3 regions of the Enterococcus sp. CR-Ec1 genome follow, and region 3 is predicted to be linked to each of the others. Evidence: predicted binding sites of a transcription regulator. Region 3 holds the regulator's gene; each other region holds the start of a gene.
What was found. Region 3 encodes CtsR, which represses protease genes until heat stress. Its sites were predicted from a motif close to TTGGTCAAAAAAGGTCAAANA; they were not measured.
Positions count from the first base shown of each region.

Region 1: clpP (ATP-dependent Clp endopeptidase proteolytic subunit ClpP) is a predicted target of CtsR. The motif match lies at 4,506-4,526, and genes of this name have one in related genera.
Region 2: CXM95_RS10355 (ATP-dependent Clp protease ATP-binding subunit) is a predicted target of CtsR. The motif match lies at 4,650-4,670, and genes of this name have one in related genera.

Region 1 is NZ_CP025223.1:744,800-753,243, forward strand. Features, by position in the region: gene CXM95_RS03540 (ABC transporter ATP-binding protein) at 1-1,365, shown strand, start outside; gene CXM95_RS03545 (ABC transporter ATP-binding protein) at 1,362-3,119, shown strand; gene CXM95_RS03550 (gamma carbonic anhydrase family protein) at 3,182-3,775, shown strand; gene clpP (ATP-dependent Clp endopeptidase proteolytic subunit ClpP) at 3,836-4,426, opposite strand; gene CXM95_RS03560 (hypothetical protein) at 4,602-5,120, shown strand; gene CXM95_RS03570 (glycerophosphodiester phosphodiesterase) at 5,342-6,091, shown strand; gene miaA (tRNA (adenosine(37)-N6)-dimethylallyltransferase MiaA) at 6,088-7,005, shown strand; gene hflX (GTPase HflX) at 7,002-8,246, shown strand.
Region 2 is NZ_CP025223.1:2,129,757-2,138,200, reverse strand. Features, by position in the region: gene CXM95_RS10365 (helix-turn-helix domain-containing protein) at 332-1,651, shown strand; gene CXM95_RS10360 (DUF1827 family protein) at 1,813-2,124, opposite strand; gene CXM95_RS10355 (ATP-dependent Clp protease ATP-binding subunit) at 2,276-4,537, opposite strand; gene CXM95_RS10350 (hypothetical protein) at 4,809-5,000, shown strand; gene CXM95_RS10340 (phosphocarrier protein HPr) at 5,161-5,427, shown strand; gene ptsP (phosphoenolpyruvate--protein phosphotransferase) at 5,427-7,154, shown strand; gene CXM95_RS10330 (glycosyltransferase) at 7,420-8,430, shown strand.
Region 3 is NZ_CP025223.1:3,740,947-3,749,390, forward strand. Features, by position in the region: gene CXM95_RS17940 (peptidase U32 family protein) at 1-221, opposite strand, end outside; gene CXM95_RS17945 (peptidase U32 family protein) at 235-1,155, opposite strand; gene CXM95_RS17950 (ATP-dependent Clp protease ATP-binding subunit) at 1,425-3,905, opposite strand; gene CXM95_RS17955 (CtsR family transcriptional regulator) at 3,911-4,378, opposite strand; gene pknB (Stk1 family PASTA domain-containing Ser/Thr kinase) at 4,602-6,605, opposite strand; gene CXM95_RS17965 (Stp1/IreP family PP2C-type Ser/Thr phosphatase) at 6,602-7,342, opposite strand; gene rsmB (16S rRNA (cytosine(967)-C(5))-methyltransferase RsmB) at 7,357-8,444, opposite strand, start outside.

The sequences.
Region 1 (8,444 bases), 820 kb from region 3:
ATGCTGTTTATGCAAAGCATCTTACGGACAGGTTTAATGACACCCATGATGTTTGTGGTCAGCTTGTACATGGTCATGCGGACAAGTACACAACTAGGGTTGTATGTTTTGGGGGCATTGCCGATATTGCTGATGGCCGTCATCGCCATTGCCAAAATCTCGGAACCCTTATCCACTAAACAACAAGCCAATCTAGATAAAATCAATGGCATCTTGCGGGAAAATCTCTCTGGTTTACGAGTGATCCGTGCCTTCGTCAATGAAAAATTTGAAGAAAAACGCTTTGGCAAAGTCAACCAAGCCTATGCTTCTAGTTCTCGCAGCTTGTTTCGCTTGATGGCAACGGCACAACCAGGCTTTTTCTTCTTATTCAATATCGTGATGATCTTGATTATTTGGACGGGAAGTATTCAAATCGATCAAGGGCAACTGCAGGTCGGTGACTTGATTGCATTTATCGAATACATCTTCCATGCGCTGTTTTCTTTCATGCTGTTTGCGACTGTCTTTACGATGTATCCACGAGCGGCGGTTTCTGCTCGTCGAATCCAAGAAGCGTTAGATGCGACTTCTGAAATCAAAGAGCCAGAACAGCCAGTGACAGAAACTAAGACGAAAGGCTTCTTGGAATTCAAAAATGTTACCTTTGCTTATCCAGGACATGCTCAAAGTCCAGTGATCCGTAATGTTAGCTTTACCGCTTCACCAGGGGAAACCGTGGCGTTTATCGGTAGTACCGGGAGCGGGAAATCGACCTTGATCCAATTAATTCCGCGTTTTTACGACGTCAGTGAAGGCCACGTCTTGGTGGATGGTGTTGACGTTCGGGATTACAGCTTAACGACGTTGCGCAACAAGATCGGGTTTATCCCTCAAAAAGCGTTGCTATTTACAGGGACGATCGCAGAAAACCTACGCTATGGCAAAGAAGATGCCACGCAAGCAGAGCTGGAACGAGCAGCCGAGATTGCGCAAGCGGCAGATTTCATTTCTCGCACACCAGATGGCTTTGATGCTCACTTGGCAGAAGGCGGAACCAACTTCTCTGGCGGACAAAAACAACGCCTAGCGATTGCCCGTGCGGTGATCCGCCAACCAGAGATCTATATTTTTGATGATAGTTTTTCTGCATTGGATTACCAAACGGATGCAAAATTGCGGGCACGCTTGAAAAAAGAAACCACAGAATCGACCGTTTTGATCGTTGCTCAACGAGTAGGAACGATCATGAATGCAGATAAGATCGTCGTCTTGAATGAAGGCGATGTGGTTGGGATCGGTACCCACAAAGAACTGCTGCAAACTTGTCCAGTATACTACGACATTGCGGCGTCACAATTATCAGAGGAGGAGTTGGCACAATGAAAGCAATCTCTTCTTTAAAACGGTTAGGTGCTTACATCAAACCATACAAAGTACAATTTATCCTAGTCTTGCTGTTTACAGTTGCAACCGTCGGCTTCAATGCGGCAATGCCGTATGTTTCTGGATTGCCGACGACAGAGATCAGCCGCAACATCGCTGCAGGCGAAGGCGTTAATTTTGATTACGTGATCCTTTGCTTGATCTGGATCGCAGTCGTTGGTGTCGGTTACTGTTTCTCACAATTGATGTCAGGGCTGCTGATCACCAACGTTGTCCAATCTGCGATGCGAGATTTGCGGCAAGACATTGAAGAAAAAATCAATCGTCTGCCCGTTTCTTACTTCGACCGCAACCAGCAAGGGAATATCCTGTCAAGGGTGACCAATGACGTGGATGCCGTCAGCGGTGCGATGCAGCAAGCCTTGATCGGGATCGTCAATGCCTTCTTAGGAATCATTATGGCGGTTTCTATGATGTTTTATATCAATACTTACATGGCATTGGTTTCATTGATCATGATCCCAGCCTCCTTATTGATTTCTCGCACAATCGTCAAAAAGTCGCAAAAGGACTTCCAAGGCATGCAAAATGCGTTAGGAGATCTGAACGGCTACGTACAAGAAAACATGACTGGATTCAGTGTGTTGAAAGTGTATGGACGGGAAAAGCAAACACTTGAAGGGTTTAAAAACGTTAACCACCAGTTGCGCTATTACGGCTTTCGTTCTGCCTTTGTGTCAGGATTGATGATGCCACTGGTGCAAATGACCGCTTACTTTACCTATATCGCAATGGCAGTCATGGGTAGTTTTTACGTGATCAGCGGCGTGATCGTTGTTGGTCAGCTGCAAGCGTTCATTCAATACATTTGGCAAGTCAGTCAGCCAATGGGGAACATTACCCAGTTGTCTTCCGTCTTGCAAAGTGCCTCAGCAGCAGCAAAACGGGTCTTTGAAATCTTAGATGAGGAAGAAGAGCCAGTCAATCGAACCGATATCCAATTACCGGAACAAATCAGAGGTGACGTGACCTTTGAACATGTCGGCTTTGCCTATGATCCGAAAAAACCATTGATCAAAGACTTGAACTTTGAAGTCAAAGCTGGGCAAACTGTGGCGATCGTTGGACCAACAGGTGCTGGGAAAACGACCTTGATCAATTTGTTGATGCGTTTTTATGATGTCAATGAAGGGGCTATCAAGATCGACGGCATCGACACGAAAAAGATGGAACGTCACGATGTCCGCTCACTGTTTGGGATGGTTTTACAAGATGCGTGGCTGTATGAAGGCACGATCGGCGATAACATTCGCTTTGGGAAATTAGATGCCACCGATTATGAAGTCGTTGATGCAGCGAAAACCGCCAATGTCGATCACTTCATTCGTACGATGCCAGATGGCTACGAGATGATCATCAATTCTGAAGGTGATAATGTCTCCTTGGGACAAAAACAATTGTTGACCATCGCCCGGGCAGTCATCTCTGATCCGAAGATTTTGATTCTCGATGAAGCCACCAGTTCGGTAGATACCCGCTTAGAAGCGCTGATTCAAAAAGCAATGGATAAAGTGATGGAAGGTCGTACCAGCTTTGTGATCGCCCATCGTTTGTCAACGATTCGTGAAGCAGATCTGATCTTAGTGATGGATCAAGGGTCGATCATTGAAAAAGGCAATCACGAGACCTTGTTGGCAGCTGGCGGCTTTTATAGCCAACTGTATCAAAGTCAATTTTCAGAAGAAGCCGAGTAAGCCGAAAAGAGCGTCCAGTCTGACTGGCGCTCTTTTTGCATTGTAGCAAGGGTGGTGCTATAGTGAAAAAAGAAAGCGCAGATCCGTTTATGGATTGGAAGGAGAAGTTGATGGACAAAGAACAATCAGGGAATGAAACCCAAAAAACAGTTTCGCCCGCCTCGCCGCAAGCGACACCTTGTTTTGTGGCAAAAAATGCGACGATCGTAGGAAACGTGACTCTAGGAAAAGATAGTACGGTCTGGTTTCAAGCAGTGATTCGAGGCGATGCCAATCGAATCGAAATCGGCGCGCGTACCAATATTCAAGATGGAACGATCATCCACGTTGATCACGATGCCCCGACGATCGTTGAAGACGATGTGACTGTTGGGCATCAGTGTATGCTCCATGGCTGTACCATCAAAAAAGGGGCGCTGGTCGGCATGAGCTCGATCGTTTTGAATCATGCCGTGATCGGCGAAAATAGTTTGTTAGGTGCCGGTTCGTTAGTGACGGAAGGAACCGTCATTCCTCCTAATGTGTTGGCGTTTGGTCGTCCGGCACGAGTGATCCGCCCGTTGACAGAAGAAGAGATCGCCAAAAATCAGGCAAACATCACGCATTACGTGGAAAATGGGCATGCTTACCAACAAGGCCAATATGGCGAAGTCTGACGATGAACCAAAAGACGCAAAAAGGTGTACGAATTGCTTCGTACACCTTTTTATGCAAGCTTATTTCAATTTGTTTGATTCCATGATCTCGTCGATCAAGCCGTAGTCTTTGGCTTCTTGTGCGGTCATGAAGTTGTCGCGATCGGTATCGCGTTCAATCACTTCGATTGGTTGACCAGTACGTTCTGACAAGATTTTGTTCAGACGTTCGCGGGTTGCCAAAATGTGGCGGGCAGCAATTTCAATCTCAGTTGCTTGACCTTGTGCGCCACCTAATGGTTGGTGAATCATGATTTCGGCATTTGGTAACGCAAAGCGTTTGCCTTTTTCACCAGCGGTCAATAAGAATGAACCCATAGAAGCAGCCATCCCCATAACGATGGTTTGGACATCGGCTTTGATAAAGTTCATGGTATCAAAGATCGCTAGACCAGCAGTAACGCTTCCGCCAGGCGAGTTGATGTACAAGTAGATGTCTTTTTCAGAATCTTGCGCGTCTAAGAATAAAAGCTGAGCAATGATCGAGTTTGCTAAGTCATCGGTTACTTGACCACTCAACATAATGATCCGGTCTTTTAATAGACGAGAATAGATGTCATACGCTCTTTCACCGCGAGATGATTGTTCAATGACAGTAGGAATTAAATTCATAGTGATAGTCCTCCTAAAAATCGTTATAGATATAGTTTAGCATAAAGTTTTCGCAATATCTAAGAGATAGTATACCGATTAGGTCAAGAAAGGTCAAATAAAAAGTTCGTTATCTTTTTTGCGAAACTTTCAAATATGATACAATATTAAAAAAGGAATGAGGAAGGATCGAAGAATGGCAGTAGCAATAGCAGGTTTGATTGGCGTCTTAGTGGGCGCATTGTTAGTAACCATCATTTTTAATTTACGCATACGGTATGAGGAACAAAAAGAAAAACAACGCCGTTTGTTGGAGCATAAAGTCAAAGAAATCGAAACGCTGGTTTTATTGAATCAAAAAATCAGTGAGATTCTACAAAAACGGGTCATGCTGATGGATGAGTATGTCAGCTTTGATGCCTTTGACGACTGTTATATCACCATCGATGATTTTGCCTATCTACAATCTTTTGCGGCGCAAAACAGTTTTTATCTACCGAATTTTTTCTTGGAAGAATTTTTCAAAAAAATCGGGACACGTCGGGTGATTTTGTCGCCAGAGGAAACCGTTAAGATCGGTGGGTATACGTATAAAGGCGGTCGGATCATTATGGAAAATTTCCTTGATCAATTGGTTGAAATGGTCAATGAGCGTAAAAACCAAATGAAAAACATGACGAGCGAACCGTTGACCTATTTTTCAAAAACGATTTGATTCTTCTGGTCAGTCGGTCGCCTTGGTTAAGGTAACCAAACCATAGTATCGACGATTGCACTTTTTCAACTGATCACACACACTCTTACTGCGATCATAGTAAGAGTGTTTTTCTTTGACCGAAACAAAGCGCTGTCCCCTTAAAAGGATCAAAACAAACAGAGGCTTTTTGGTTCTAGCAGATTCCATGGTAAAATAAAGAGTGAGAATGGAGTGAAAGAATGATGGTACAAATCGTTGCCCACCGCGGGAGTAGCGGCAACCGACCTGAAAACACGCTACCGGCATTCGCGGAAGCGGTGCGGGTCAAAGCTGATATCATTGAGTTAGATGTACATCTATCAAAAGATGGCGGCTTGATCGTCATGCATGATGAAACGGTTGATCGAACGACCAACGGCAAAGGTCGGATCTGTGACCTGACGGTTGCTGAACTAAAAGAACTCAATGCCGGCAGCTGGTTTTCTGAGGAATTCCAAGCCGCCAAAGTCCCCACGCTAAAAGAAGTGTTGGATTTACTTGCAGCGAAGAATTATCGTGGCATTTTGACGATCGAATTAAAAACCGATCATTATGAGTATGAAGAAATCGAAGCCAAAGTATCCGATTTATTGAATAGCCAAGAATGGCCTTTTACTCATTGGTATTGTTCCTTTAATATCGAGACTTTGGATCGGATGCATGCGATCGAACCGGATGCGATCCTTGATTTTATTATGGGACGCGGGGAAGACAAACCACCGTTGGCGCTCATCCGACCGTATATCGAAGGAATTCATCCGGCCTATCGCTGGGTCCAAGAGACAGCAACGGTCTTGACTGATTTTCCGATTGCGATCCGTCCGTGGACTGTCAATGAAGAAGCGGCGATTCGCACCTGCTTGGCTTTGGGGTTGACCGGGATCATCACCGATTTTCCAGAAAACGCTCGGGCAATTGTGCAGCAGGTCCGCGAGGAAACAAAAGGATGAAAAAAGTCTTAGTGATCGTGGGACCGACCGCAGTCGGTAAAACCGCCTTGAGTATCCAATTAGCTCAAAAATACCATGGGGAGATCATCAGCGGGGATTCCATGCAAATTTATCGACAATTAGATATCGGTACCGCCAAAGTGACGAAGGAAGAAATGGCAGGGATTCCTCATCATTTGATCGATATTCGTGCAATGACGGAAACGTATTCTGCGGCTGATTTCCAGCAAATGGGGCGTGAGGCCATTGAGACGATCCAGCAGCAAGGAAAACTGCCGATCATTGTGGGGGGGACAGGGCTATACATCCAAGCGCTTTTGTATGACTTTCGTTTAGGGGCAGAAGAAGGCGACTCAACGATTCGTCAGCGCTATGAACAAGAAGCAGCAGCCATCGGCAAAGAAGCTCTATGGCAAAAGCTGCAGGCGGTCGATCCCTTGGCAGCAGCGAAGATCCACTACAACAATGAGCGGAAAGTGATTCGTGCGTTGGAGGTTTTTGAAATGACTGGCGAAAGTATTGCTGCACCAAAAGAAACACCGCAAGTTTTGTACGATTTCTTCATGATCGGTTTAACCACTGAGCGAGAATTGTTATACCAGCGAATCAATCAGCGAGTGGACTTAATGATGGATCAAGGTTTGATCGAAGAAGCAAAAGCTGTTTTGCAGTATCCAGAAACGCAAGCCGCCAAAGGGATCGGCTACAAGGAATTTTTGCCCTATTTTCACGGGCAGGCCACATTGGATGAAACAATTGAGCAAATCAAGCAAAACTCACGCCGCTATGCCAAGCGGCAGCTGACGTGGTTCAATAACCGAGCACAGCCCCGATGGATTGATTTAGTGAGACAACCTGAAGAACAACGTACCCTTGAAACAGAAATCAACCAATGGTTGGAGGAGAAAAGATGAGCCAAGAACGTGTGATTCTTGTCGGAGTAGAAACGGAGAAAAACTATCTTCATTTTGATTCGTCAATGAAAGAATTGAAAAGCTTAACAAAAACCGCCAATGGTGAAGTTGTTTTTTCACTGGTGCAAAAACGGCAGCAAGTCGATCGACAAACCGTGATTGGCAAGGGGAAAGTTGCGGAATTGCAGCAGTTTGCAGAAGCACATGAAGCAGATCTAGTGATCTTCAATCATGAATTGACACCAAGGCAAAGCCAGTTGATCGGTGATGCGCTAGAAGTGCCAGTGATTGATCGCGTCCAGCTGATCCTCGATATTTTTGCGATGCGTGCCCGTTCCAAAGAAGGAAAGCTGCAAGTAGAATTGGCGCAGCTGGATTATTTGCTTCCACGTTTGATAGGGCAAGGAAAGAACATGTCTCGGCTGGGGGGCGGAATCGGAACGAGAGGGCCAGGGGAAACCAAGCTGGAGACCGATCGTCGACACATCCGCAACCGCATCACCATCATCAAACGGGAATTGAAGGAAGTGGCCGCCCATCGAGACCGGACACGCCAAAAGCGCAAAGACAGCCAAGTCTTTCAAATGGGCTTGATTGGTTATACCAATGCCGGAAAATCAACTATTTTAAATATTTTGACCAGTGCGGATACGTATGAACAAGACCAGCTGTTCGCAACACTCGATCCGTTGACGAAACGCTGGCGGATGCCGGAAGGATTTGAAGTCACCATTACCGATACGGTTGGCTTTATCCAAGAATTGCCGACCCAATTGATCGATGCGTTTCATTCCACACTGGAAGAAAGTCAAAACATGGACTTCTTGCTGCATGTCGTCGATGCCAGTTCCGAAGAACGGGTTCAGCAAGAGGAGACCGTCTTGAAGTTAATGGAAGAACTTTCTTTGACCCAATTACCGATGTTGACGGTCTATAATAAGGCGGATCGCATCGACGCCGATCAGTTTGTCCCAACGCTCTTTCCCAACGTCTTGATTTCGGCAAAGAGTACCAAAGGCAAAGAACGCTTGACTCAGGCGATCAAAATGGAGTTGATGCAGATCATGCAGCCTTATCATCTGGTTCTGCAAGCCGATGAAGGCAATGCGCTGAATCGTTTAAAACGGGAGTCACTAGTTTTGAGCAATGCCTTCGATGAAGCAACACAGACCTATCATATCAAAGGATTTGCGCTTGAGGATACCTATCCACTACGCAGAATGGCGCAAGAACAGGAATAAGCAGAAACGGTGCAACCGATGCACCGTTTTTTTGTCGTGACAAAATTATGAAGTATAAGTGGTTTGGCTTGCTTTGAACGCAAAAACCGAACATTTTTGGCTAAAGCACCATTTATTCCATAAAAACAACTGCTTGAACATACGATCAAATCAAGGACCTAATGAAAAAATCAAAAAAATTTGCATTCATGTCACTTT
Region 2 (8,444 bases), 1.6 Mb from region 3:
ACACTTTTATGTTACAAAAAATAAGAATCGTTTCACAAGTTTTTCTCACCCGTACTGTTTTAAAGAAGAGGGGATTTTTCTGAAGTTTTTATTAAAATTGTCCGTTTAATGAAAAAAGAGGCTTGAATTTAAGTTTATTTTACTATAATTGGATACTGGGATACTTTTTAAATAAGGCGGGTAAAAAATTTTGGAGTATATAGAAAAATTGTATAGGTTTTATTTAACCAAAAAACAGGTAGATAAATTAACTGTTGTTAGAAATATCATTTTGGAGAAGCAGCTGTCTCTCGATAAAATATGTGAAACGACAAACAAATCTTTGTATCAGGTGAAAATATTGATCAATGAAATCGCCGAAGATATGAGAGAGTTTACGACTTTTGACGAGTCAATTTTTTTGCTGAAAAAGAGAACTGTTTATTTGTCACGAGAATTAAATGAAGAACAAAGCCTGCATATTTTTGTGAATCTAAAGAAAAAATATTTCTTAGAATCTCCTTATTATCGTCTATTATCCTATTTGTTAAGAAAAAGAAAGACCCGTATGGTGGACATCTCGGAAGAATTGATTTTTAGTATTTCTTATTGTTATAAATTGATCAGCTATCTTAAGAAAATGCTGGTTATCCAAAATGTTCCGATTACTATCAATAACAATACAGATTCCATTGATTTGACAGGGGCAGAGCCGTGTGTGAGGATGTACCATTATTTAGTTGAGATCATGGCTTGTAATGTATACATCAATCAGCGAACCCGTGCCAGCGTTGAATTAGCAGCTAAAGAATATGAGCCGTTAAAAACCACAAAAGTGAAGCACGACATTATGTTTTCAATCATTGAAAATGCGGTGTTGAGAGGCTATATTGTCAATGAGTTAGACGATGCTTCCATCACTATTTATGAGCAAATCAAGCAACTAGATGGGGAAAAGCAAGTGATCAAGCTGCTGCCGATCAGAAGTCAGCAAGATATTGAGAAAGAACAGATTTTTTATCATTTCTGGGTTTTTCTTTTCATACCTGAAACGATCTCGGATCAAGAAAAACTACTTTTGGGCCAAAAGCTGAGAAATCTTTTAGGAAATCCGCTGGTCGAATTTTCTGCCGATGTTGTAGCTGTCTTGTCGCAAAAGTATAATCTTTCTAAAGAGATCGAAGAATTCATTACCTATGAATTAGTGATGAATACATGGGGCTGTCTTCATCTCTTTTTGGATAGTTTTGTGTCTACTGAAGATTTGTCCTCTACGAACGAACGAGTATTAGAGGTGGAAGAGCTGATTGCAGCTGCCTTGCAGCGCCATTCGTTTGTAATAGAAAAAGAAGCCCTCTTCTTAAGGAAAATCGCTCAGATCACAGCGTCTTATTTACCTATCCAGGAAGAGGAACCGATTCGCATTGGTATTTCTCTTTTGAACCATCCAGAATATATTCCGGTCATTAAAAACAAACTGTTGAAAATTTACAATGAAAATGTGATTCACTTTAGTTCGAATTTAGGAGACTCAGATATATTGGTTTCTGATGGCGTGCTAATCCATAATGAGTCGCAGAAATTCACATTTTTTGGCAATGTTCATAGTACCAAGGATTGGCACAATCTAAATGTGATGATCCAGTCGATGATTTCTAATAAATATACTTGAAAAGAGAGCGTATGGCTCTCTTTTTTTACTTGAACATCAGGTATCGTTGGTCGAAGTACTAACCAATAGAAGGAAGAGAGAAGACAAAAAAAGATATCTATAAAAGAGGGCTGCGACAGTCACCTTTTATAGATATTTTTTAAACCCGTGATCAGGCAAAGCTAACGTGATGAGGATAACGTTTTTTTGATGGAGATTTCCACCACTTCGGGCATTTGGATCACAGAGATCGTTGCAGGATCATAAGAGCCATCAGGTAATTTTTTCAAGAAGTAATTTTTGATTTCTTCAACTTCCGTCGGGCGAATAGTTCTTTTTTTATTGATCAGCAAAATTTCATTGTGGTTCGGCGCTGAGGTAAAGATCACGGTTGTATCTCCGGCTGTGTAAACCTTTACAAGTTCCGCGTCGGTATTTTCAAGTTGATTCAATACTAGTCGAGAATGGCTGTTCGTAACATTGATTAATTTCACCAGACTCACCTCACATTCTATGTATTTATTAATAACATTATAGGGCGTTTTTTTTCAAAAGAAAAGCCAGACAACTCGGAATTACCCAATTTTTTGGCAAAACATGGTTGTCTGGCAAAGGAAACGTTTCGTTACACGTTTTGGCAGCTTGTTACTCGTTTGTTTCCGATGCTTCTTCTTCAGAAGCCGGATTGGCTTCTTCAAGAGGTGCAGGGGACTCAGCGGAGGTCACAATGATTTTATCTGCATCTTCTAATTGTGCTTTTAGTTGATGTACTTGTGGATGCTCAAGATAAAATTCTGCAATGCCGTCTTCGATTTGATCTTGGATGGTTCTACGCAATGGGCGAGCCCCCATCGTTGCACTGTAACCAAGATCCACCAATTTTTCTTGCACGTCTTGTGGAACGTCGATATGCAGTTTTTGTTGGCTAAGGGTTTGATTGACTTCATGCAGCATGAGAGACACGATCGATAACAAGTTTTCCTTGCTTAAAGCTTTAAATTCGATGATGCCGTCAAAGCGGTTGAGAAACTCTGGTGTAAAGTAATTATTCAATTGATTCAAAACGGAACGAGTGATACCTTCACGCGCCGCACCGAAGCCAACGTTAGCTTCAACTTTGCCGGTTCCGGCATTACTTGTCATGATGATCAAGGTGTCCTTAAAGCTGACGGTACGTCCTTGAGCATCGGTCAAGCGACCATCATCGAGAATTTGCAAGAACATATGCAATACATCAGGATGGGCTTTTTCTACTTCATCTAATAGAATCAAGCTGTAAGGATTCCGACGAACTTTTTCAGTCAATTGACCTGCTTCTTCATAGCCAACATAGCCTGGAGGAGAACCAATCAATTTGGATACACTGTGTTTCTCCATGTATTCTGACATGTCGAAACGAATCATTGATTCTTCAGAACCAAACATTTCATAAGCTAATTGTTTTGCTAATTCGGTTTTCCCGACACCGGTTGGACCGACGAATAGGAAAGAGCCGATCGGACGGTTTTGTTTGCCTAAACCGACCCGATTTCTGCGGATCGCTTTTGCAACTTTGTCGATTGCTTCGTCTTGACCAATAACTTTAGCTTTCAAGTCATCCGCAAGATTCCTCAACTGGGTTTGTTCTTTTTCTTTTAATTCCCCAACAGGGATATTTGTCCGTTCTTCAACGATTTGTTCCATGTCTTTTTCGGTGATGACAGGCGTTTCTTCTTCGCTGATTTGACGTTCTTTCATTTTTTGAAGCTTGTTGATTTGATCGCGATAGTAAGCAGCTTTTTCAAAATCTTCTTCTCGAGAGGCAGCTTGTTTTTGTTCTTCCGCTTCTTGTAATTTCTTTTCGATCGTTTTTGGATCAACGATTTGGATCGTCAAGTTTTTCTTCGAACCTGTTTCATCTAGCAGATCGATCGCTTTATCAGGCAAGAATCGATCTTGAATGTAACGGTTAGAAAGGGTAGCGGCAGCTGCGATCGCTTCATCCGTATATTTCACATGATGGTAATCTTCATAACGCGGTTGTAGGCCTTTTAAAATACGAATGGTTTCTTCCACAGAAGGTTCATCCACACGTACTGGTTGCAAACGCCGTTCTAAAGCGGCGTCTTTTTCGATAATGCGGTATTCATTTAACGTCGTTGCTCCGACCATTTGTAGTTCTCCACGGGCAAGAGCTGGTTTTAAGATGTTTCCAGCATCCATATTTCCGTCGCCGGCTGCACCAGCGCCAACGATTTCATGGACTTCATCGATAAACAAGATCACATTTTCCGCTTGCTTGATTTCTTCGATCAATTTTTGGATGCGTTCTTCAAATTGGCCACGAATACCTGTGCCTTGAACAAGCGACGCAACGTCCAAACGAATAACTTCTTTTTCCATCAATTTTTGTGGCACATCACCATCAACGATTTTTTGGGCTAACCCTTCAACAACGGCAGTTTTCCCAACCCCAGGTTCACCAATCAATACAGGATTATTCTTGGTTCGGCGATTAAGGATCTCGATCACGCGTTTGATTTCTGAATCACGACCGACCACTGGATCGACTTCACCATCACGAGCCATTTGAGTGATATTGATGCCATATTCTCCCAGCAGACCCGCAGGCGCTTGGTTATTGCGTGGTGGTTGCCCGCCAACAAAACCGTTACCGCCAGTTTGTGTCGGTGGGGTTTGTTCATAAGGGGGATTTCCTTGCTGCATTTGACGAGACATTTGACGGAATAAATCATCAAGATTGCCAAATCCAAAAGGATCTTGTGCCATTGCAGCTGCAGCATTCCCAGATTGTGCTTTTATTTTTTGGTAACAACTTTGACAATAATCGAGTTGTTTTCTTTGACCATTGACATTGGCATATAAATGAATTGAAGCTTCATTTTTGCCGCAATTTTGACAAAGCATAGATTCACGACCTTTCATATTTGTTCCAACAACCCTATTTTACGGCGCATTTGATTGCTTGTAAAAGAAAAGGGGCTGTGGGCAAAGTAACGGTCACCTTCAAGGTAATGTGTTATTGACCTTTACTGACCATAATTCTATTATACTAACTTTTTGTCAGACTGCAAGAATTTTACCTTTAAAAATTTTCCCTTCGATTTCACTTATAGAAGCGGTCTTTTAAATAAAAAGTAATTCCTATATAATAGAAAGAAAGAGGTGAGAATAGACGTTGGAGAACAGAGATTTTGCTGCAGAAGTAGTACGTTTACGTAATGGAGAGATCCAAGAATTGATTGTCCAACAGCCGGAATTTCTGGCGTTTAGAGATGTCTGGCTCCAGTTGGAAGACCGGTCTTCTTTTGTCGGAGAAGCGGGGTTAAATGGGAAGATCATCTACCGTTACGTGCAAGAAAATAAATAGGACATTTATTTCAATCGTTTATTTAAGAGAAAACGGTTGTCTATCGAGGAAAAAAATGGTAATCTTAACAGTTGAAAGGGCGATTTTTTTCGGGTATCATTGCATGCATGGAAATTTTGCCTTCACACAAAAAAACGTATCATAAAGGAGATTGATCAATATGGAAAAGAAAGATTTTCACGTAGTTGCTGAGACAGGGATTCACGCACGTCCAGCTACATTATTGGTTCAAACAGCAAGCAAATTCAACTCTGATATCAACTTAGAGTACAAAGGTAAATCAGTAAACCTTAAATCAATCATGGGCGTAATGTCATTAGGTGTTGGCCAAGGTTCTGATGTAACTATCACTGCTGAAGGTGCTGACGAAGCAGATGCAATCGCTGCAATCGTAGAAACAATGAAAAAAGAAGGTTTGTCTGAATAATGGTTGAGATGCTAAAAGGAATTGCTGCTAGTGATGGTGTAGCCGTTGCGAAAGCCTACCTGTTAGTACAACCTGATTTATCTTTTTCAAAAGTATCAGTTGAAGATACTGCAGCAGAGGAAGCACGCTTAGATGATGCGTTAGCGAAGTCAACAGCGGAATTACAACAAATCCGCGACAAAGCAGCGCAAACTTTAGGTGAAGCAGAAGCACAAGTATTTGATGCTCATTTAATGGTTCTTTCAGATCCTGAGATGATCGGTCAAATCAAACAAAACGTGACAGATAACAAAGTCAATGCAGAAGCTGCATTGAAAGAAGTTACTGACATGTATATTGGTATGTTTGAAGCAATGGATGACAATGCTTACATGCAAGAACGGGCAGCTGACATCAAAGATGTTGCTAAACGTATCTTGGCGCATTTGTTGAATGTGACTTTGCCTAATCCTTCAATGATCAACGAAGAAGTAGTCGTTGTTGCGCATGACTTGACACCAAGTGATACCGCACAATTAGACCGCAACTTTGTTAAAGCTTTTGTAACAGATATCGGTGGACGTACTTCTCATTCCGCAATCATGGCACGTTCTCTTGAAATCCCAGCAATCGTTGGAACGATGGAGATCACTGCAAAAGTGAAAGCGGGCGACATCTTAGCTGTTAACGGCATTATCGGTGACGTTATCGTCAACCCGACAGATGACCAAGCGGCTGAATTTGTTGAAGCTGGGAAAGCCTACGCAGATCAAAAAGCAGAGTGGGAAAAATTAAAAGATGCTGAAACAGTTACGGCTGATGGTAAGCACTTTGAATTAGCTGCGAACATTGGTACACCAAAAGATTTAGAAGGTGTCCACAACAATGGTGCAGAAGCAGTCGGTTTATACCGGACTGAATTCTTGTACATGGATTCTCCTGATTTCCCAACAGAAGAAGACCAATATAAAGCGTATAAAGCAGTTCTAGAAGGAATGGCTGGAAAACCAGTGGTTGTCCGCACAATGGATATCGGTGGCGATAAAGAACTTCCTTACTTAAAATTGCCTCATGAAATGAATCCTTTCTTAGGCTATCGTGCATTGCGTATCAGCTTGTCTGAACTTGGGGACGACATGTTCCGTACCCAACTTCGTGCGTTGTTACGTGCTTCTGCTCATGGTAACTTACGTATTATGTTCCCAATGGTGGCAACATTGAAAGAGTTCCGTACAGCGAAGAAAATGTATGAAGAAGAGCGTCAAAAATTGATTGACGAAGGCGTTGAGATTTCTAACGAGATCCAAGTCGGAATCATGATCGAAATTCCAGCAGCAGCTGTCTTAGCAGACAAGTTTGCGAAGGAAGTTGACTTCTTCAGTATTGGTACCAATGACTTGATCCAATACACAATGGCTGCAGACCGCATGAATGAACGCGTGTCTTACTTGTACCAACCATACAACCCATCCATCTTACGCTTGATCAAAAACGTGATCGATTCAGCGCATGCTGAAGGCAAATGGGCTGGTATGTGTGGAGAAATGGCCGGCGATCAAACTGCTGTGCCACTTCTTGTAGGTATGGGCTTAGATGAGTTCTCAATGAGTGCAACATCTGTTCTGAAAACACGTAGCTTAATGAAACGTTTGTCAACCACTGACATGCAAGAATTAGCAAAACGTGCTTTAGAAGATTGCGATACAATGGAAGAAGTTGTAGAGTTAATCGAACAGTATGTAAAATAATCATTTCTAGGCAACAAGCAATTTTTGCTTGTTGCCTTTTTTTGTTTTAAGAAGACATTTTGTTTGATTTGACTTGCAACAACTTACTACTTTTTTCAGAAAACGAACAGTTTTGTCATATCTTGGAATTAAGCTATGATTCCCTGAGTTTTTCCCGTATCATGGTTAAATGGGGAACAAAATCTAGGACCATGGTAGGAGTATCTCTGCGATCGCCTATGGTATACTAATATCAGATATAAGCATTTCCAAGGAGGAATCATCTTTGAAAGTACTTCTTTATTTTGAAGGAGAAAAATTATTAGCTAAATCAGGTATCGGTCGCGCATTGGCCCATCAGCAACGAGCGCTGACATCTGTCGGGATTCCTTTTACTCTTGATAAAAATGATGAGGATTATGACATTCTTCACATCAACACGTATGGAATCAATAGTATGCATATGGTCAATAAAGCCAAAAGACAAGGAAAAAAAGTGATTTACCATGCCCATTCTACAGAAGAGGATTTTCGGAATTCATTTATCGGTTCAAATCAGCTTTCGCCATTATATAAAAAATATTTGATCAATCTTTATTCCAGAGCCGATCAATTGATCACCCCGACCCCTTATTCGAAAGAACTTTTGGAAGGGTATGGTATCCAAGTGCCGATCGAAGCGATCTCAAACGGGATCGATCTTGACAAATATCAGCCGGATCATGAGAAAGAAAAAGCCTTTCGTGAGTATTTTCAGCTTTTACCTGATCAAAAAGTCATTATATCGGTCGGCTTGTTTTTTGAACGAAAAGGCATTCTTGATTTTGTAGAGATAGCTAGACAATTGCCTGAATATACGTTTATCTGGTTTGGTCATACACCAATGATGACGATTCCTAAGCAGATTCGCGACCTTGTCAATGAAGACCATCCAGAAAATGTGCTGTTTCCCGGCTATATCAAAGGAGACATCATCGAAGGGGCATATTCAGCGGCTGATCTGTTCTTCTTTCCTTCCTATGAAGAAACAGAAGGGATCGTGGTCCTTGAGGCGTTAGCCAGCCACCAAAATGTGCTTGTTCGGGATATTCCAGTATATAAAGGGTGGCTAAGCAATGGGCACAATGCATACATGGAGAAAACCAATCAAGGGTTTATCGAGAAAATCAAAGGAATCGTAGATGGCACGTTGCCACAGTTAAGTGAAGCGGGTTATGAAACGGCCAAGCAAAAGAGTATTGATGAAATCGGATATGAGCTAAAAGAAGTTTATACAAAAGTGATGAATACGGAATAAAGAAACTAATGTAA
Region 3 (8,444 bases):
ATGTTGGCTGCTACATAGACTTTTGCGTTGTGGGCTTTGGCAAAAGCTACCCCTTCCGCCATTTCTTCATAGGTAAAGTTTCCCGCGCGACTCCGTAGGCCATAGGCATTGCCGCCGATATAGACAGCGTCAGCGCCATAGTGGATCGCTGTTTTTAATTTTTCTAACGTACCAGCTGGTGCTAACACTTCTGGTCGTTTCAATGCTTGTTTAACGGTCATTTGTTCTTGCTCCTTACTTGATATCGTCAGGATCGATGGCATAAAATCCAGTGTCTAACCCACGTTCTGCCGGATGAAGTTGGGCAACTTGTTCACTGAGCACAGCAGCTTGCTCTGCTTGCCACTCCCCACTTTCTACAAGGGTCTTGGCTTGGGCAAACAGTTTAGCAATTGCCACAAAGGCTGCCCCTCGTGTATAGATTCCGTCCAACTTCCAGGTTTGAAAGCCTGTTTCGGCTAATTCCGCCAGCTGCAGCAGCAAATTAATGTCGTTATTGGCAAAAATGTGCGTACCGTGGCTATCTTCATAAATGGAATAGTGGGTTTCTTCTTTTTTCGGTTCGGATAAAAACAACCCACGATCGTGGTTCTTTTCTTCCGATTGTTGGGTATAGTTATAATAATTTTGTAAAAGCGGACGCTTCGATTGGTGAATGCAGGTCGCACCATAAACCAATACTTCCACAGGAATATTTAGTTGCGGGGCCATGATTTTCATTTCCTCGAAAGGAACTTCTCGCGCTAAAACGGCTGCCCTTGCCCCTTTTTGTCCCCAAAAATTGATTTGACGAGCGCTTGTTACTAAGGTTTCCCCTGCATAGATAAATGGCAAGGCACATTCTGGATTTTGCTTCATGCGGTAAATGATCCCAGGATCTCCGAGAGCGATTTGATCGGCTTGATTGGTCTTCAGAAATGCTAGGTATTCTGGAATCAGCTTCATTTTTTCTGGGTGCATGATGCCATTGACCGCGATCGTCACTTTCTTTCCAGCTTCGTGGGCCATGTCGATCAGTCTGATTTGCTCTTCACGAGAAAAAGAGGCCGGTAGGCGCAGCCCAAATGTCTCTTCTCCAAAAAACAATGTATCAACATAAGGGATCAGCTGCTGTGCTTGCTCGATCGATTCCACCGTGGCGATAATCTCAACCATAATACTCCTCCTTTTTTCAACTCATTCATAGTATCACACAGCAGGATTCTTTCCAAGAGGTCTAGTTACTCTTTTTTTCACGAATAGCGCTTTATTCATTAATCAACCATTGACATAAAGCTTTTTATAAGGATATTTTTTTGTGAATCATCAATCATAATCAGTGGAGACTTCTTGATCACTACTAGACATAACAAGACAAAAAAGCGGCGTTCCTATGGATGCCGATTGCTCGACCATAGAAACGCCACTGCCGTTATTGGCTCGACTTAAACTTGTTGCAAGACCCGTGCTTGTCCCTCTTTGACATTGAGGGTAATCGATCCTTTGGAAGCACCGATCGTCACTTTGTCACCTAAATGAATTTGTCCTGATAGGAGTGCTTCACTTAAACGGTCTTCGACTTCTTTTTGCAAGGCCCGACGAATCGGCCGTGCCCCATATTCTGGATCAAAACCAGCTTTACCGATCACATCAATGGCAGATGGCGTGATCTTCAATTGGATGTCTTGGTTGCCTAATCGTTTGATGATCGCTTTGCTCATGATCTTCACGATCTCGTGGATCTCCCCTTCACCTAAGGATTGGAAGACCACTGTTTCATCCACACGGTTCAAGAACTCTGGACGGAAGGCTTTTTTCAGCTCTTCTAAGATCCGTTTTTGCATCGCTTGGTGATCTTTCGTTAAATCAGTGACATTAAACCCAACGCTTTTTTCTTCGCGGATTTGTTGGGCACCGATATTAGAGGTCATGATCAAAATCGTGTTGCGGAAATCGACCTTCCGACCTTTGGCATCCGTCAAATGACCATCATCTAGCACTTGCAAGAGGATATTGAAGACATCGGGATGGGCTTTTTCCACCTCGTCCAATAAGATGACGGAGTATGGTTTTGAACGGATTTTTTCCGTCAATTGCCCACCTTCATCGTAGCCGACATAGCCTGGCGGTGAACCGATCAAACGGCTCGTGCTGTATTTTTCCATAAATTCGGACATATCGACACGAACCAAGGCATCTTCACTACCAAACATCGCTTCTGCTAAGGCTTTGGCAAGCTCGGTTTTCCCGACACCGGTCGGGCCTAAGAACATGAAGGAACCAATTGGACGGTTCGGATCTTTCAACCCACTGCGGGCGCGGCGGATCGAACGAGCGACTGCCTTGACTGCTTCTTCTTGGCCAACTACCCGTTGATGCAAAATCTTTTCAAGATCCAACAAGCGTTCGCTTTCTTTTTTCTCCATCTGCTGCAAAGGTACGCCGGTCCATTGGGAAACGACCGTAGCAACATCTTCTGCAGTAACACTATCGGCATAGCCTGATGCTTCTTTGACTTCCATAAACGCTACTTCCGTCAGCTGTTGGGTCAATTTCTTTTCCTTGATCCGTAAACGAGCTGCTGCTTCAAAATCTTGCTGACGAATAGCGGCTTCTTTTTCTTCGATCAAGTTGGCGATCTCGTTTTGCAGATCTGCCAATTCTGAACTTTCATCGGTTTTGTCTAAACGCACTTTGGCAGCTGATTCATCCATCAAATCGATGGCTTTATCTGGTAATTGGCGCGAATTGATGTAACGCACGGACAGTTGCACAGCGGCGTGTAACGCATCATCAGAAATTTCCACCCCATGATGTTCTTCATAACGAGGACGCAAGCCCCGTAAAATTTCTTCCGCTTCTTCTGGTGTCGGTTCGTCGACTTGCACCCGGGCAAAACGGCGTTCTAATGCAGAATCTTTTTCAATGTATTTTTGGTACTCATCTAGTGTCGTGGCACCGATGGTTTGCAATTCCCCACGGGCTAAGGCTGGTTTCAGAATATTCGAGGCATCAATCGCCCCTTCTGCTCCGCCGGCCCCAATTAGTGTATGCAATTCATCAATGAATAAGATGATTTGACCATCTTGATAGATCTCATCAATGATTTTTTTCATTCGGTCTTCAAATTCCCCACGGTATTTCGTTCCGGCAACTAAAGCCCCCATGTCCAGCATCATCAAGCGTTTGTTTTGCATGTCTTCTGGGACTTCCCCATTGATGATTTTTTGGGCTAAGCCTTCGGCGATCGCGGTTTTCCCAACACCAGGTTCCCCCACGAGAACAGGGTTGTTTTTGGTCCGACGGCTAAGGATCTGGATCAGGCGTTTGACTTCTTTGGCACGACCGACAACAGGATCCAACCGTTTTTCACGGGCTAATTTGGTCAAATCACGGGCTAAGGAATCCAAGGTCGGTGTTCCTTGCTGCGCTTTGGCTTGGGCTGGACGACGACGACCAGCACTTCCGTTGGTTTTGCTTTCATTGAAGCCCATTTTTTTCTTCAAAAGCTGACGCATTTTCGCGAGACTCAAGCCGAGATTCAGCATGATTCGAGAAGCCAAAATGTCTTCGTCTCTTAATAAGCCTAATAATAGGTGTTCGGTACCAATTTGTGGTGCCCCTAAGCGTTTGGCTTCATCCCCTGCATAAGCAAATGTATGTTTTGCTCGTGGTGAATACGCGAGATAGGCGTTTTCTGGGTATTGACGGACAGTGCCATACCCTGTTAAATGTTCGATTTCTTCACGAATATCATTTTCTGTGATATTCATTTCCCGCAAGGTTTTGCCGGCAATCCCGTTTTGTTCAATGACCAATGCCAATAGAATATGTTCAGAACCTACTGCTTGGTGCTTAAAGTATTTTGCTTCTTCTTGGGCGATAGCCAAAACGGCTTTCGCGCGTTGGGTGAATAATTCATCCATCTCTTTCACTTCCTGTCTTCGTAACTTAATCGTTCTAGAATTGCATGGAGCAAATCAGCTCGTGTTCTATTTTCATAAGGAGAACGTCCTAGAACTGCTTTCGCGATGACGGTCAATAATAAGTTGCCTTCTCGCTTGGACAGGATTCCTTCCTCATAAAGTTTCTGGATTATTGCATACGCATCTTTTTCCGAGATGGTTTCATCGAATAGTTGATTCATTTCTTTTAAGTAGTGGTGGCTGTCCGTGATTTTGACTTTTTCGATCCGAATATAGCCGCCCCCGCCGCGTTTGCTTTCAACCGCATAGCCTCTTTGAACGGTGAAGCGGGTATTGATCACGTAGTTTATTTGTGAGGGCACGCAGTTGAACAAATTTGCCATTTCCGCGCGACGAATCTCAATGGTTTCACTATCTTCAAGAATTTTCTTCAAATATGCTTCAATCAAATCGGAAGTATTGTGATGACTCAATTCATTCCCTCCCTTGACTAATTCTGACCTTCATTATACCCAATTTTTGAATCCTTGGAAAGATGTACGCTTGCACAAATGGCAGGACTAAAGGAAATTTTAAAGACACCTGTGCCTCACTATAAGGTTTAGAAACAAAAACAAGCAGCTGGACGGGGAACAAAAAGAGAATTCTTTGGTCCCCGAAGGCTGCTTGGTTAATGTATTTGGTTTTAGCTAGTTTCTAATCACTTTCTGAGCTACTTTCACTCGTAGCGCTTGAATCAGAGGAATCATCTGAACTACTGCTTGGCGTCGATGAGGACGAATCATCTGGTTCAGGTCCTCTAGAGATCGTGACCGTTACAGTAGAGCCAACTTCGACGGAGGTTCCAGCACCTGGAGAGACACGGACAACATGTCCAGCTGGTACCGAGTCATTATAGCCGTCCTCTTCCTCAAAAGTTGAGTCCAATCCCGCTTCATTCAAGTCTGCTTCTGCATCGGCTTGGCTTTTCCCAACGATTCTTGGTACATTGACCATTTCCTGCCCACTGCTGACCGTCAAAGTGATGGTCGTTTGAGAAGTCACCACCGTTTCACCTGTTGCGGGTGCTTGGGCGATGATCGTGCCTGATGGTTGACTGCTGGATTGATAGTTCACTTCGATCTGTGATCGGTCGACACCGCGAGAAGTCAATGCTGCTCGTGCATCTGCCTCTGTCATGCCATAATAGTTGTCCATTGCGAAGCTATCTGGTCCGGAGCTGACCTTAAAGGTGATTTCGTCTTCTGCTGGGGAAACTTCCCGCCCTGCTGCTGGTGATTGACTGATAATATCCCCTTCATCGACATCATCTGACGACTCTAGCTCTTCTTTGATTCTGTCTTCATCAAAGCCCAAATCGATCAACTCTTTTTTGACATCATCAAAGGAGCGGCCTTCATAGTCATCAAGGGTGATTTTCTTCGTTCCGCTACTGATGTAGAGGGTCACGACGGAATTCTTTTTGACTTCATTGCCTTCTGGCGGATCGGTCTTGACGACATTGCCTGCTTCGACTTCATCGTCTTCGATTTCTTCTACCTCGTCTGCCACTTGCAAGCCAGCGGCTTCCAGTTCGGCCCGAGCGGCCGCTTCTGTCTGGCCGTTGACTTCAGGAATCGCTACATCCCCCCGACCACCGCCGAATAGGAAGTAACTGCCTATACCTAGCAGTGCGATCACCATAATGACCGGCAGCAGCAGCCAGCGTTTGCGTTTTTTCTTTTTCGGTTTCGCTGATTCTTCGGCTTGATCCGCAGCCGTTTCTGCCACGGGATCTTCCACTGGCGGCGTTTCAACTTGGGCTGCTTCTACAGGGGTCATCACTCTCGTTTCATCCATCAGGGCATGAGGTTCCCATCTCGGTTCATTGAGTCGGTCAGGTGACAATACAGTATCAAGATCCGCTCGCATTTCATCGGCAGTTTTGTACCGATCCGCCGGTTCTTTAGCGGTTGCCTTCAATACGACGTTTTCCAACGATTGCGGAACATTTTTGTCATAGATCCGAATCGAAGGGATCTCATCTTGGAAATGTTTCAAGGCGATCGTTACGGCTGATTCGCCATCAAAAGGTACTTTGCCGGTTAAAATTTCATAGAGAATGATCCCAATCGCATAAATATCTGATTGATTGGTCGCCATACTGCCTCGTGCTTGTTCTGGTGAAAGATAATGCACCGAGCCTAGCATCGAGTTGGTTTGGGTGATCGATGTTTCTGATAGGGCGATCGCGATCCCAAAATCGGTGATTTTCACCACGCCGTCTTCATTGATCAGCACATTCTGGGGCTTGAGGTCCCGGTGAATGATGCGGTGTTGATGGGCCAGCGCTACCGCTGATAAGATTTGTTGGATGATATCAACGATCTGCAAATAAGGTACTGGATAGTGCGTTTGGATATAGCGCTTGAGATCCATCCCTTTGACATATTCCATCACCAAAAACTGCATGCCGTCTTCTTCGCCGACATCATAAACGGTTACGATGTTGGGATGAACCAGCTCAGTCGCCGCCAATGCTTCTCGTTGAAAGCGCCGAATCGCACTTTGGTCGTTTTGGAAGTCAAAACGAAGCACTTTGATTGCCACTTCACGGTCTAAGATCAAGTCATGCGCCAAAAACACATTTGCCATTCCGCCGCTGCCGATATTGCCGATGATTTTGTATCGGCCGTTTATCTTCTTCCCAATTTCGATCATGGGCGCTCTCCTCCAACTTTAATCAATAATACCGTGATATTGTCGACACCGCCGCGTTCGTTGGCTTGATCGATCAATGATTGCACTGCTTCTTCCAGCACAGGGGTTTCTTGGATCGTTGCTGTGATCTCTTCATCTGAGACCATGTTGGTCAATCCGTCTGAACACAGCAGCAAATAATCCCCGTCTGCAATAAAGTGGATCGCCACATCGACTTCGACTTCGCTTGGCATGCCGATCGAGCGGGTCAAAACGTTTTTGCGAGGATGATTCAAGGCCATTTCTGCTGTGATTTGTCCTGACTTCACCAATTCATTGACCAGTGAATGGTCCTCTGTGATTTGGGTCAGCACTTGATTGCGTAAAAGATAGGCACGGCTGTCCCCGACATTGGCAATCGTAAACTGGTCGCCTAATAAGGCCACAGCAATGATCGTGGTGCCCATGCCGCTAAGTTCTTCTTGTTCTTGTCCTTTTTGGAAAATCACTTGGCTTTCTGCTTGGATTTTTTGGATCAGCCATTGGGCAGTTTTTTCACTGTCTGTCAGCTCTGTCTGTTCCCAAGCGGTGCCGATCTCACTGACTGCTTGACGGCTAGCGACATCTCCGGCCCGGTGGCCCCCCATGCCATCGGCAAGCAAAGCCAATGTCACATTGGCTTTATTTACATAGGTTGCTGCAAAATCTTGGTTTGTGTTGCGACGTTTGCCGACATCTGTTTGAAAACGAATCTCCAATTTCTTTCACCTCGTTACTTTTTGCGTAGACAACTGATAAAAAAGCCATCTGTCATAAAATCTTGCGGATAGATCGTCAACATATCCTCTTGAACCGCTTCGGCTGCCAGCGGTCCTACCGCAAGAGGCATTTGCTCAAATTCAGGATGGTCAGCGAGAAACGCTGCCACGACTTGTTGATTTTCTTCCTCTAGAATCGTACATGTGCTGTAGACCATTATACCCGATTTTTTCAAGGTTGGGGCGGCACTTTCCAAAATCTCTCGCTGAATCCGCGGCAAGCGTTGGAAATCGGCCTCCGTCTTGCTATATTTGATGTCCGGCTTACGGCGCATCAACCCTAATCCAGAACAAGGGGCATCCACTAAGATGCGATCAAATTGTTCGGGGGCAAAGGTTTGAGCCGTCTCTCGGGCATCCATCACGCGGGTTTCCACAACTGCTTCTACGCCTAAACGTTGGGCATTTTGCTGAATCAGCTTAACTTTATGGGCATGGATATCCAGTGCTGTCACTTTGCCGCCCTCTGCGGCAGACAAGAAGGCAGCGATATGGGTCGTTTTGCCTCCTGGGGCGGCGCACGCATCCAATACTTGATGGTTCCGGGCTACTTGTAAAACGGGGGCAACCAGCATCGAACTTTCATCTTGGATCGTCAGTAAGCCTTCCTTGTAGAGGGAAGAGCCCGCCATAAAGCCTTTATCAGCCACAACCCCATAAGGGGAAAGCTCACTTGGTCGTGCGTCAATGCCTTCTTCTTGTAGCCGTTCGATCGCTGCTGCTTGCGAGATGCGCTGCAGATCGATACGACCACTGGCATGATTGGGTTCAAATAGGGCATAGCCTAGCTCACTGGTTTCTTCGATCCCAATTTGTTTGACTAGTTTCTTCGTTAGCCACAGGGGCAGACTGATTTCCGTTGCTAAACGTTCCATTGGGTCTTTAATCAATGCCAAGTCTGGCACTCCCTGTCGTTGGATCGTGCGCAGCACGCCATTGACGAATTTACCCGTCCCCGGATTGCCTTTGGCTTTCGCAATATCCACGGCTTCATGAATGATGGCATGGGCGGGTACTTTATCGAGATACAGCATCTGATACA